Regions from separate parts of the Pseudomonas sp. 25 R 14 genome, predicted to be linked through region 3. Evidence: predicted binding sites of a transcription regulator. Region 3 holds the regulator's gene; each other region holds the start of a gene.
What was found. Region 3 encodes FliA, which starts transcription of late flagellar genes. Its sites were predicted from a motif close to CTAAAGTTTNNNNNNNNNNNGCCGNTAA; they were not measured.
Positions count from the first base shown of each region.

Region 1: BFQ03_RS27315 (methyl-accepting chemotaxis protein) is a predicted target of FliA. The motif match lies at 1,472-1,499, and genes of this name have one in related genera.
Region 2: BFQ03_RS09105 (methyl-accepting chemotaxis protein) is a predicted target of FliA. The motif match lies at 2,057-2,084, and genes of this name have one in related genera.

Region 1 covers NZ_CVTS01000068.1:197,057-200,333, reverse strand. Annotated here, with positions in the region: gene BFQ03_RS27315 (methyl-accepting chemotaxis protein) at 1-1,431, opposite strand, end outside; gene BFQ03_RS27310 (Na+/H+ antiporter family protein) at 1,776-3,095, shown strand; gene BFQ03_RS27305 (methyl-accepting chemotaxis protein) at 3,259-3,277, shown strand, end outside.
Region 2 covers NZ_CVTS01000033.1:190,010-193,286, reverse strand. Annotated here, with positions in the region: gene BFQ03_RS09110 (hypothetical protein) at 1-70, opposite strand, end outside; gene BFQ03_RS09105 (methyl-accepting chemotaxis protein) at 375-2,000, opposite strand; gene BFQ03_RS09100 (hypothetical protein) at 2,276-2,506, shown strand; gene BFQ03_RS09095 (cell division protein ZapA) at 2,503-2,796, shown strand; gene BFQ03_RS09090 (acyl-CoA dehydrogenase) at 2,797-3,277, opposite strand, start outside.
Region 3 covers NZ_CVTS01000014.1:1,536-4,812, reverse strand. Annotated here, with positions in the region: gene flhF (flagellar biosynthesis GTPase FlhF) at 1-658, shown strand, start outside; gene fleN (flagellar synthesis regulator FleN) at 759-1,592, shown strand; gene fliA (RNA polymerase sigma factor FliA) at 1,589-2,329, shown strand; gene BFQ03_RS02420 (chemotaxis response regulator CheY) at 2,498-2,872, shown strand; gene BFQ03_RS02415 (protein phosphatase CheZ) at 2,891-3,277, shown strand, end outside.

The DNA.
Region 1 (3,277 bases), on a different contig from region 3:
GGTGGCTACCTGGTCGACCTGGCGGTATTGCTGGTCCATGCCGGCGCTGGTCTGGCTGGCAATGGCCGCTGATTGGTCGGCGGTGCTGCGCGCGTCCTGCACCGAACGTTTGACCTCGGCAATGATCGGTTGCAGTTTGTCGAGGAAGCGGTTGAACCAACTCGCCAGTTCACCGAGTTCGTCGCGCTTGTCGTAGGCCAGGCGTCGGGTCAGGTCGCCTTCGCCGCTGGCGATATCTTCCAGCATATGGGCCACACCGAGGATTGGCCGGGTGACGCTGCGGGCCATCAGCCACACCAGCAACAGGCCGACAATTGCGGCCAGCAAACCCAGGCCCAGTTCCAGCAGGGTGCCTTTGGTGTTGTCGGCATCCAGTTCGGCCTTGAGCGCTTGCGCGGGGCCGATCAGGACTTTTTCCGGGACATCCAGCAACACACCCCACGACTTGCCGTCGGGAATCGGCTGAAACGGTGCCAGCACCTTGAGCTGATGATCGGTGCGCAGGCTAAAGGTCTGGGTGCTGTTGGCCATGGCGCTGATCAATTGCGCACCGCTGGTGGTGTCGACGCTGTCCAGGCGCTGGCTGAGCTTGCTTGCATCCGGGCTGTAGCCAGCGAGCAAACCCACCGGGCTGATGATGCTGACACGGGTCTGGCCGTCATAGAGCTTGCGGCTGGCGTTCTGGCTGACGGCCTGCAAGCTGTTGAGGTTGATGTCCACCGACAGCGAGGCGATGACTTTGCCATTGACCGTGAGCGGGAACACGATGCTGGTCAGCAATACGTTTTGCCCGTCGATCACATAGAAGTACGGCTCGATCACACACGGTTTGAGCGTGGTACGCGGGCAGGTGAACCACGTGTTGGCCTTTTCGCCGCTGGGGCCGATGCTGGTGTCGGACATGTCGCTTTCCGGCAGCGCCATCGAAGTCAGTGTGCCGGGTGTCGGCTGTGACCAGTACAGGGCGAAGCGGCCTTTTTCGTTGCTGCCCAGCTCCTGTTGACCGGCGAACAGCTCATCCTTGCCATCCAGGGCATTGGCTTCGAAGACCAGGGACAGGCCCAGCAGGTCCGGGTTGGCTTGCAGGGCGGCCTTGACCTGGCGGGTCAGGTCTTCACGCAGGTCGAAGGCATCGAGGAAGCGTTTCTCGGCCTGTTCGCGCAAAAACAGCACCTGGCGCGAAAAGCCATGGCCGTACTGGTAGGCATCCATAAACTGCTGGCGAATGCCCAGGGCCTGGACTTCACCTTGGGCTTCGATGCGCGATTGGGCCGCGACGTTGAGCATCTCGGTGCTGGAGGCCTGGACGCGTTGCGAGCTCTGGTCCATCCGATACAGCGAAAGGCCCACCAGCAGGGTCACGATGCCCAGCAGACAAAGGCCGGCGAGGAGGGTGATTTTCCATTGAATGGACAGCTGCCTGAGCGACATGGAGATCCTTAACCTTTCGTTACGACAGAGATGATCCGTTGTATCGGCCGCACGGTTTTTTTCTTTATTCATACGCTCAATTGAATTCTGTCTGCGACGTCGCGCTTTGACATGGCGCGCCTGCTGCTGCAAAGTGCGCGCCCTCTAATAAAACTCCTTTTCTGCTGGCGTCCACACTGCCGTTACCCCGGCGGGCGAGGCCCTGGCGTGTGTTTTTGGTAGGCGCGAGCTTGCTCGCGAAGATCGTGAACGATCATGCTGGTTTGCCGGTTGATCGCGGCGTTCTTGGGTTATTCGCGAGCAAGCTCGCTCCTGCATTACGTTTCTGTCTTGAGGTAACCATGATTAACGCAGTAATCGCCGCGGTTGGTACCATGCTGGTGCTCAGCCTGTCCCGCGTGCATGTGGTCATCGCGATCATCGTCGGCGCCCTGGTCGGCGGCTTGACCGGCGGTCTTGGGATCGACGCGACGCTCAGCGCATTCAACAGCGGTCTGGGCGGCGGTGCCACGGTGGCGCTGTCCTACGCATTGCTCGGCGCTTTCGCCGTGGCGATTGCCAAGTCCGGCCTGGCCCATGCCCTGGCGGACAAGGCCCTGCTGCTGGTGGGGCGCCAGGAGGCGAGCGGCGGCAATCACGTCAAATGGCTGCTGATCTGCCTGCTGGGGGCGGTGGCGATTGCCTCGCAGAACATCCTGCCGATCCATATCGCCTTTATCCCACTGCTGGTGCCGCCGCTGCTGTATGTGCTGACCAAGTTGCAGATTGACCGGCGCCTGATCGCCTGCGTCATGACCTTTGGCCTGATCACCCCGTACATGTTCCTGCCGGTAGGGTTTGGCAATATTTTCCTCAACCAGATCCTGCTGGCCAATGTCGCCAAGAGCGGCGTGGATATCAGCCAGGTCAACGTCACCCACGCCATGGGCATCCCGGCGTTGGGCATGGTGTTCGGCCTGTTGGTCGCGGTGTTTATCAGCTACCGCAAAAAGCGCGTCTACGACCTGGAGAAGATCGAACGGGTCGAACAAGTAGCGGTGCAATACAACCCGCTGACTCTGTTGGTGGCCGGGGTGGCCATTGCCTCGGCGTTTATCATCCAGTTGTGGCTGGACTCGATGATCGTCGGTGCCCTGGCCGGTTTCCTGATCTTCTCGGTATCGGGCATCGTGCGCTGGCGCGACACTGATGATCTGTTCACCGAAGGCATGAAGATGATGGCGATGATCGGCTTCATCATGATCGCCGCCTCGGGGTTTGCCGAAGTGCTCAAGGCCACCGGCCAGGTGCAGACCCTGGTGGAATCCTCCGCCGCCTTCATCGGCCACAGCCGTGGCGTGGGTGCGCTGTTGATGTTGCTGGTGGGCTTGCTGGTGACCATGGGCATTGGCTCGTCGTTCTCCACGGTGCCGATCCTCGCAGCGATTTTTGTGCCGTTGTGTGTGCAACTGGGCTTCAGCCCGCTGGCCATTGTGTGCATCGTCGGTACCGCCGGGGCCCTCGGTGACGCCGGTTCGCCAGCTTCGGACTCGACCCTGGGGCCGACCTCGGGTTTGAATATCGACGGCCAGCATCACCACATCTGGGACACCGTGGTCCCGACGTTCCTGCACTACAACCTGCCGTTGCTGGTGTTCGGCTGGTTTGCCGCGATGACTCTCTGACCTCTCCTGTAGGAGCGAGCTTGCTCGCGAAGGACTCAAGGGCACCGCGCCCATCCAGGATGCCGGTGTTATTGCCGAGCTTTTTCGCGAGCAAGCTCGCTCCTACAGTTTTCTCTCACAGGGCCGTTAACCTCTTAACATTGCCCGAGAAGAGAGAAGATCCATGCGTCTGAGTCTGAAGG
Region 2 (3,277 bases), on a different contig from region 3:
CCGCTGGGGTGGTGGAGGAGTCCTGAATGGATGAGGCTGTTTCTAAGGTGTTCACGCTCGAAATGGTCATGATGTTTTACTCTCTCTTTGTTTGAATGTGTGTCCCGAATTAAATGGTTTGATTTTCGCTAGTGCGAGAATTAAGTATTCCATGACTGACTTTTTATTTACCATGGCGGGTGTGTTTCGAATGTTTGCGTTTTTGATATTATTTTTATAGTGGGTTTTCTTGGGGGGAAAGTACTTGGCGGGCTATTGAATAGTTCGGCGTGCGATGAGTTGGTTGGAAGGAGGGGTTTATATAAATACAAACTCGTTTGAAATGCTTCGGGCTGAGAATGGAGGTTGATGCCCTCCATTCTTCATTATTTCAATCAGAGCCGAAAACGCCCCACCATCCCATTCAAATCCACCGCCAGGCGCGACAACTCGTTGCTGGCCGCACTGGTCTGGCTGGCACCCGTCGCCGATTGCACCGACAAGTCGCGAATGTTCACCAGGTTGCGGTCCACTTCCCGCGCCACTTGCGCCTGTTCTTCCGCTGCGCTGGCGATCACCAGGTTGCGCTCGTTGATTTCGACGATCGCGCTGTTGATGGTATCCAGGGATATTCCTGCGCCTTTGGCGATATTCAGCGTCGATTCGGCACGCTCGGTGCTGTTGCGCATCGAGTCCACTGCCTGTTCGGTGCCGGCCTGGATGCTGCCGATCATCCGCTCGATTTCGCTGGTGGACTGCTGGGTGCGATGGGCCAGGGCCCGCACTTCATCGGCAACCACGGCAAAGCCGCGGCCGGCTTCCCCTGCGCGGGCTGCTTCAATGGCGGCGTTCAGGGCCAGCAGGTTGGTCTGGTCGGCCAGGCCGCGAATCACGTCCAGCACCTTGCCGATGTCCCGGGACTCTTCGGCCAGGGCGCCAATCAAGGTGGCTGTGCCTTGCACGTCACCACTCATGCGCTCGATGGCGCTGACGGTTTCCTGCACCAGATCACGCCCGTCGCCGGCAGAGGTGGTGGCGTTTTTCGAGGCTTCGGAGGTGCTGACGGCATTGCGCGCGACTTCTTCGACGGCGCTGGTCATTTCGTTGACTGCAGTGGCCGCCTGTTCGATCTCGTTGTTCTGCTGGGTCAGGCCGCGAGCGCTTTCGTCGGTGACGGCGTTCAGTTCTTCCGCTGCCGAGGCGAGCTGGGTGGCCGAGCCGGAAATACGCTGCAGGGTGTCGCGCAATTTTTCCTGCATTTTATTCATTGCCCGCAACAGGCGGCCGGCTTCGTCGTCGCCATCGACCTTGATCGGCCGGGTCAGGTTGCCTTCGGCAATGTTCTCGGCGGCGTCCAGGGCCTGGGCGATGGGCAGGGTGATGCTGCGTGTCAGCAGCCAGGCGAACAGCACTGTCAGCGCCGTGGCCAGCACCAACAAGGCAACCACCAGGTCAAAGGCTGAATCATATTGATCGGCGGCTTTCTGGTTGCTGTCGTTGGCCATCGAATTGTTGATGTCCAGCAGGCGCGTCAGGACCGTGTTGACCGCCTCGGAGTTGCTCAACAGTTCGGTGTTGAGCAAGGTACGCAGCTCTTCGGTCTGGTTGTTGCGCGACAGGCTCTTCATCCGCTCTTCAATCTGGCGGTACTGGCCCAACAGGCGCACGTAATCGTCGTAGGCTGAACGCTCCTCACGGCTGTCGATCAGCTTTTCGTAGACAGTCTGGGCTTCGCGGATCTGCTGGTTGCGCAGTTCGAAGGCTTCCAGGGTCTTTTGTTGCACCTCCGGTTCGCGGTTGGTCAGCAAGCGGTAGGACAGCACGCGCAGGCGCAGGGTCAGTTGGGTGAAGTCATCGAGGGCGCGAATGCTTGGCACACTGCGCAGGGTGATGTCTTCGGTGGCGCCACGGATCTTGCTCATCTGGTTCAGGGCAAAAATACCGAGAAACAACATCAGCGCACCAATGCACGCGAAGCCGAGAAACGCGCGCGGCGCGATATTCATATTACGAAGAGACATGCAATGGTCCTGGGAGAGGCGCGATCCGTGCGGCGTTGAGGCGGGGTATGCATGACCTATCGGACGTACGACTAAAGTCTTGAGGGGCTGCGCGCTTTTGTCGCACCCTCGGTGGATCGGAATGGATTCAGGAACCAGATGGCGTAAATGCAGTCACTAAGGCTCGCAAGCGTGGCCTGCCCCGTGCAATCAAGGCTGCGCGCCAGGATATCCCTGGCTTCCACGGTGAATTTTCTTTATCGTCACCGCCCTTTGAAAAAGCCCGAGAATTCAAAATGTTAGAAACATCCCTCAGCCAACTGGAACAACTGGTCAGTGACCTGGTACAGCAGAATCAGGAACTGCTGGGCACCAATGAATCCCTCAAGGCGGAACTGGCCCGTGCCAAGGACGAAAACGACAGCTTGCAGCTGAACCTGATGGAGCAGGAAGAAAAGCAGGGCGCCACCGCAGCCCGTATCCAGGCGTTGGTTGAGCGTGTGAGCGCAGGTCCTGTCAGCGCATGAATGAAGGGATAAAGGTCGTTTCGATTCTCGGTGAGGATTACTCGATCAAGGCCCCGGACGGGGAAGACAACACCCTGCTCAAGGCTGTGACCCTGCTCAAGGCATCCTTGGCCACCACCAAGCAGAAGTACCCGACCTTGATCGGCGACAAACTGCTGGTGCTGGCGGCGCTGAACCTATGTGCCGAGCAGATCGAGATGCAGCAGCGTCACCAGCAGGAACTCGACCGTTACCAAGAGCAAGTCAGCGCCACGGTCGAGGTGATTTCCAAGGCCATCGGCCAGCCCTGATCAGAACCATTCGTCCTGCATGGCCAGGCACGTATCGTCCCGTGCCTGCAGGATCGCCAGTTCATGATGGCACCCCGGTATTTCCCAGGTCAGGAAGTACCGGGCGGCTTGCAGCTTGCCTTTATAGAAGGCCACATCCGCCGCATTGCCTTTGGCCAGCCCTTCTTCGGCGCGGATCGCCTGTTCCAGCCAGCGCCAGCCAATCACCGTATGCCCAAACACTTTCAGGTACAGCGCCGAGTTCGCCAGGCTGCTGTTGACCTTGCCCTGGGCGAGATCCGCCAACAACCCGAGGGTCACGCTTTGCAGGCGTGCCACCAGTTGCTCCAACGGCTCGCGCAATGCTGTGAGTGACTCATATTGCTGGGCCCGGGCTCCGGTCTCGGCGATCAGGCGGATCAACTGCTTCAAGCCCGCACCGCCGTTTTGTGCGAGCTTGCGCCCCAGCAGGTCCAGGGACTGGATGCCGTGGGTGCCTTCG
Region 3 (3,277 bases):
GATTGCCATGGTCGGCCCTGCCGGCATGGGCAAGACCACCACCCTGGCCAAATTGGCCGCCCGTTATGTACTCAAGTACGGCGCGCACAATATTGCGCTGGTGAGCATGGACAGCTACCGCATCGGTGCCCAGGAGCAGCTCAAGACCCTGGGCCGGATCCTCAATGTGCCGGTGACCCATGTCGACCCGGGCCAGTCCCTGGCCAACGCCCTCGACCCGCTGCTGCGCAAACGCGTGGTGCTGATCGACACCGCGGGCCTGCAAGCCAGCGACCCGGCGTTGCGTATGCAGCTGGAAAGCCTGGCCGGACGCGGGATCAAGTCGAAAAATTACCTGGTACTTGCAACAACCAGCCAAAAACAGGTTCTGACTGCTGCGTACCACAGCTACAAGCGTTGCGGGTTGGCCGGTTGCATCCTGACTAAGCTGGATGAAACCGCAAGCCTGGGCGAAGTGTTGAGCCTTGCCATCAGCCATGAATTACCGGTCGCCTACCTGACCGACGGGCCGCGGATCCCGGATGATTTGCATCTGCCGCGCCGTCATCAACTGGTCAGCCGTGCAGTCAGTGTGCAAATGCAGGACGAACCCAGTGAAGAGGCGATGGCGGACATGTTCGCCGACCTCTATCACAACCCAGCCAAGCGGGTCGGCTGAAGGCAACATGAAACACAGTGCAATGTACCTACATCGATGGTCTGCTACCGCGGCCACCCTATGTAGCCTGCGGCTAAGCAAGACAAGGTAAAGAAAGAACATGGGCAGCATGCATCCCGTACAGGTGATCGCGGTGACCGGCGGCAAAGGTGGCGTCGGGAAAACTAACGTGTCAGTGAATTTGTCCCTGGCCCTGGCAGAGCTTGGCCGCCGTGTCATGCTGCTGGATGCCGACCTGGGACTGGCGAACGTTGACGTTCTGCTGGGACTGACCCCCAAACATACCCTGGCCGATGTCATTGAGGGCCGCTGTGAACTGCGCGATGTGCTGTTGCAGGGGCCAGGGGGGATTCGCATCGTCCCGGCCGCCTCCGGCACCCAGAGCATGGTGCATCTGAGCCCGGCGCAGCATGCCGGCCTGATCCAGGCCTTCAGTGATATCGGCGACAACCTCGACGTGCTGGTGATCGATACCGCCGCCGGGATCGGCGAGTCCGTGGTCAGCTTCGTGCGCGCCGCGCAGGAAGTGTTGCTGGTGGTCTGCGACGAACCCACCTCGATCACCGACGCCTACGCCCTGATCAAGCTGCTCAACCGCGACTACGGCATGAACCGCTTCCGCGTGCTGGCCAACATGGCCCAGAGCCCACAGGAAGGGCGCAACCTGTTCGCCAAGTTGACCAAGGTCACGGATCGCTTCCTCGATGTCGCCTTACAATACGTCGGCGCAGTTCCCTATGACGAGTGTGTGCGCAAGGCTGTGCAAAAGCAGCGTGCAGTCTATGAAGCGTTCCCTCGTTCGAAATGCGCGTTGGCGTTCAAGGCAATTGCTCAGAAGGTCGATACCTGGCCACTGCCCGCCAATCCTCGGGGGCATCTGGAGTTTTTCGTCGAGCGATTGGTGCATCAGACGAGTGCAGGACCGGTGCTATGACAGCCAGCGGCTACAACCTTTACAAAAAATCAGCGCGTGACAGCCAGGGCGAATTGATCGAGCGCTATGCGCCTCTGGTCAAGCGCATTGCCTACCACCTGCTGGCACGCCTGCCCGCCAGTGTCCAGGTCGAAGACCTGATCCAGGCGGGGATGATCGGCCTGCTCGAAGTGTCGACCAAGTACGACGCGAGCAAGGGTGCGAGTTTCGAGACGTATGCGGGTATCCGTATCCGTGGTGCGATGCTCGATGAAGTGCGTAAAGGTGATTGGGCGCCGCGTTCGGTTCACCGCAATACCCGGATGGTGAGTGACGCAATTCGCTCAATTGAAGCAAAAACCGGCCGCGACGCTAAAGATCACGAAGTTGCGGCCGAACTCCAATTGAGTCTCGACGATTACTACGGGATTTTGAACGATACCTTGGGCAGCCGCCTGTTCAGTTTCGACGACCTGCTACAGGACGGCGAACATGAAGGGCTGCACGAGGACGGCGCGAGCGCTCACCAGGAGCCTTCACGCGACCTGGAAGATGAACGCTTCCAGGGCGCCCTGGCAGAGGCGATTGCCAATCTGCCGGAACGTGAGCGACTGGTGTTGGCGCTGTACTACGACGAAGAGCTGAACCTCAAGGAAATCGGTGAGGTCCTGGGGGTCAGCGAATCGCGGGTCAGTCAGCTCCATAGCCAATGCGCGGCCCGCTTGCGGGGGCGTTTGGGAGAGTGGCGAGCGCGCTGACAGGCAGTGTGGGGACAGTGCGAGCGATAACCGCCAGGGCGCAAGCCGGGCGGGAGCGACCTGTGGTGTGCCCTAGCAGTCCTTTTTGTGTAATGCCTGTTGAATGATATGGCGCGCCCAGGTGCTGGACGCGTTTAAGACTGCTTGGAGGTCGAATTGGACAAGAACATGAAAATCCTCATCGTTGATGACTTCTCAACGATGCGGCGGATCATAAAAAACCTGTTGCGTGACCTTGGGTTCACTAACACGGTCGAGGCGGATGACGGCATTACGGCGATTCCGATCCTCAACAGCGGGAGCATCGACTTTCTGGTAACCGACTGGAACATGCCTGGCATGACCGGTATCGATCTGCTGCGCCATGTGCGCGCCGATGAAAAACTGCGCAATCTTCCGGTGTTGATGGTGACCGCCGAAGCCAAGCGTGAACAGATCATCGAAGCCGCCCAGGCCGGGGTCAACGGCTACGTGGTCAAGCCATTCACTGCATTGGCCTTGAAAGAGAAGATTGAAAAAATCTTCGAACGCATCGGTCATTGATGCTGCCACGGGGGAGCTATGGAGCATAAAGAATCATCGCAGGCCGACTTTGAATCGACCCTGAAAAAACATGCTCACCAACTCGTCGAAAGCCTGGAAAAAGGCCAGTTCGGCGACGCAGTGCAGTTGATCCATGAGCTCAACCAGACCCGCGACCGCGGCCTGTACCAGGAAGTGGGCAAGCTCACCCGTGAGTTGCACAGTGCGATCGTCAATTTCCAGATCGACCCGCACATGCCCCAGGCCGAGGAAATCTCGCAGATCACTGATGCCACCGAACGCCTGTCCTATGTGGTCAGGCTGACTGAGGCGGCAGCCAATCGCACCATGGACCTGGTGGAAAACGCCACGCCTTTGGTGAACGGCATGGCCAATGAGGCCAAGGCGTTGAGCGCTGACTGGGGG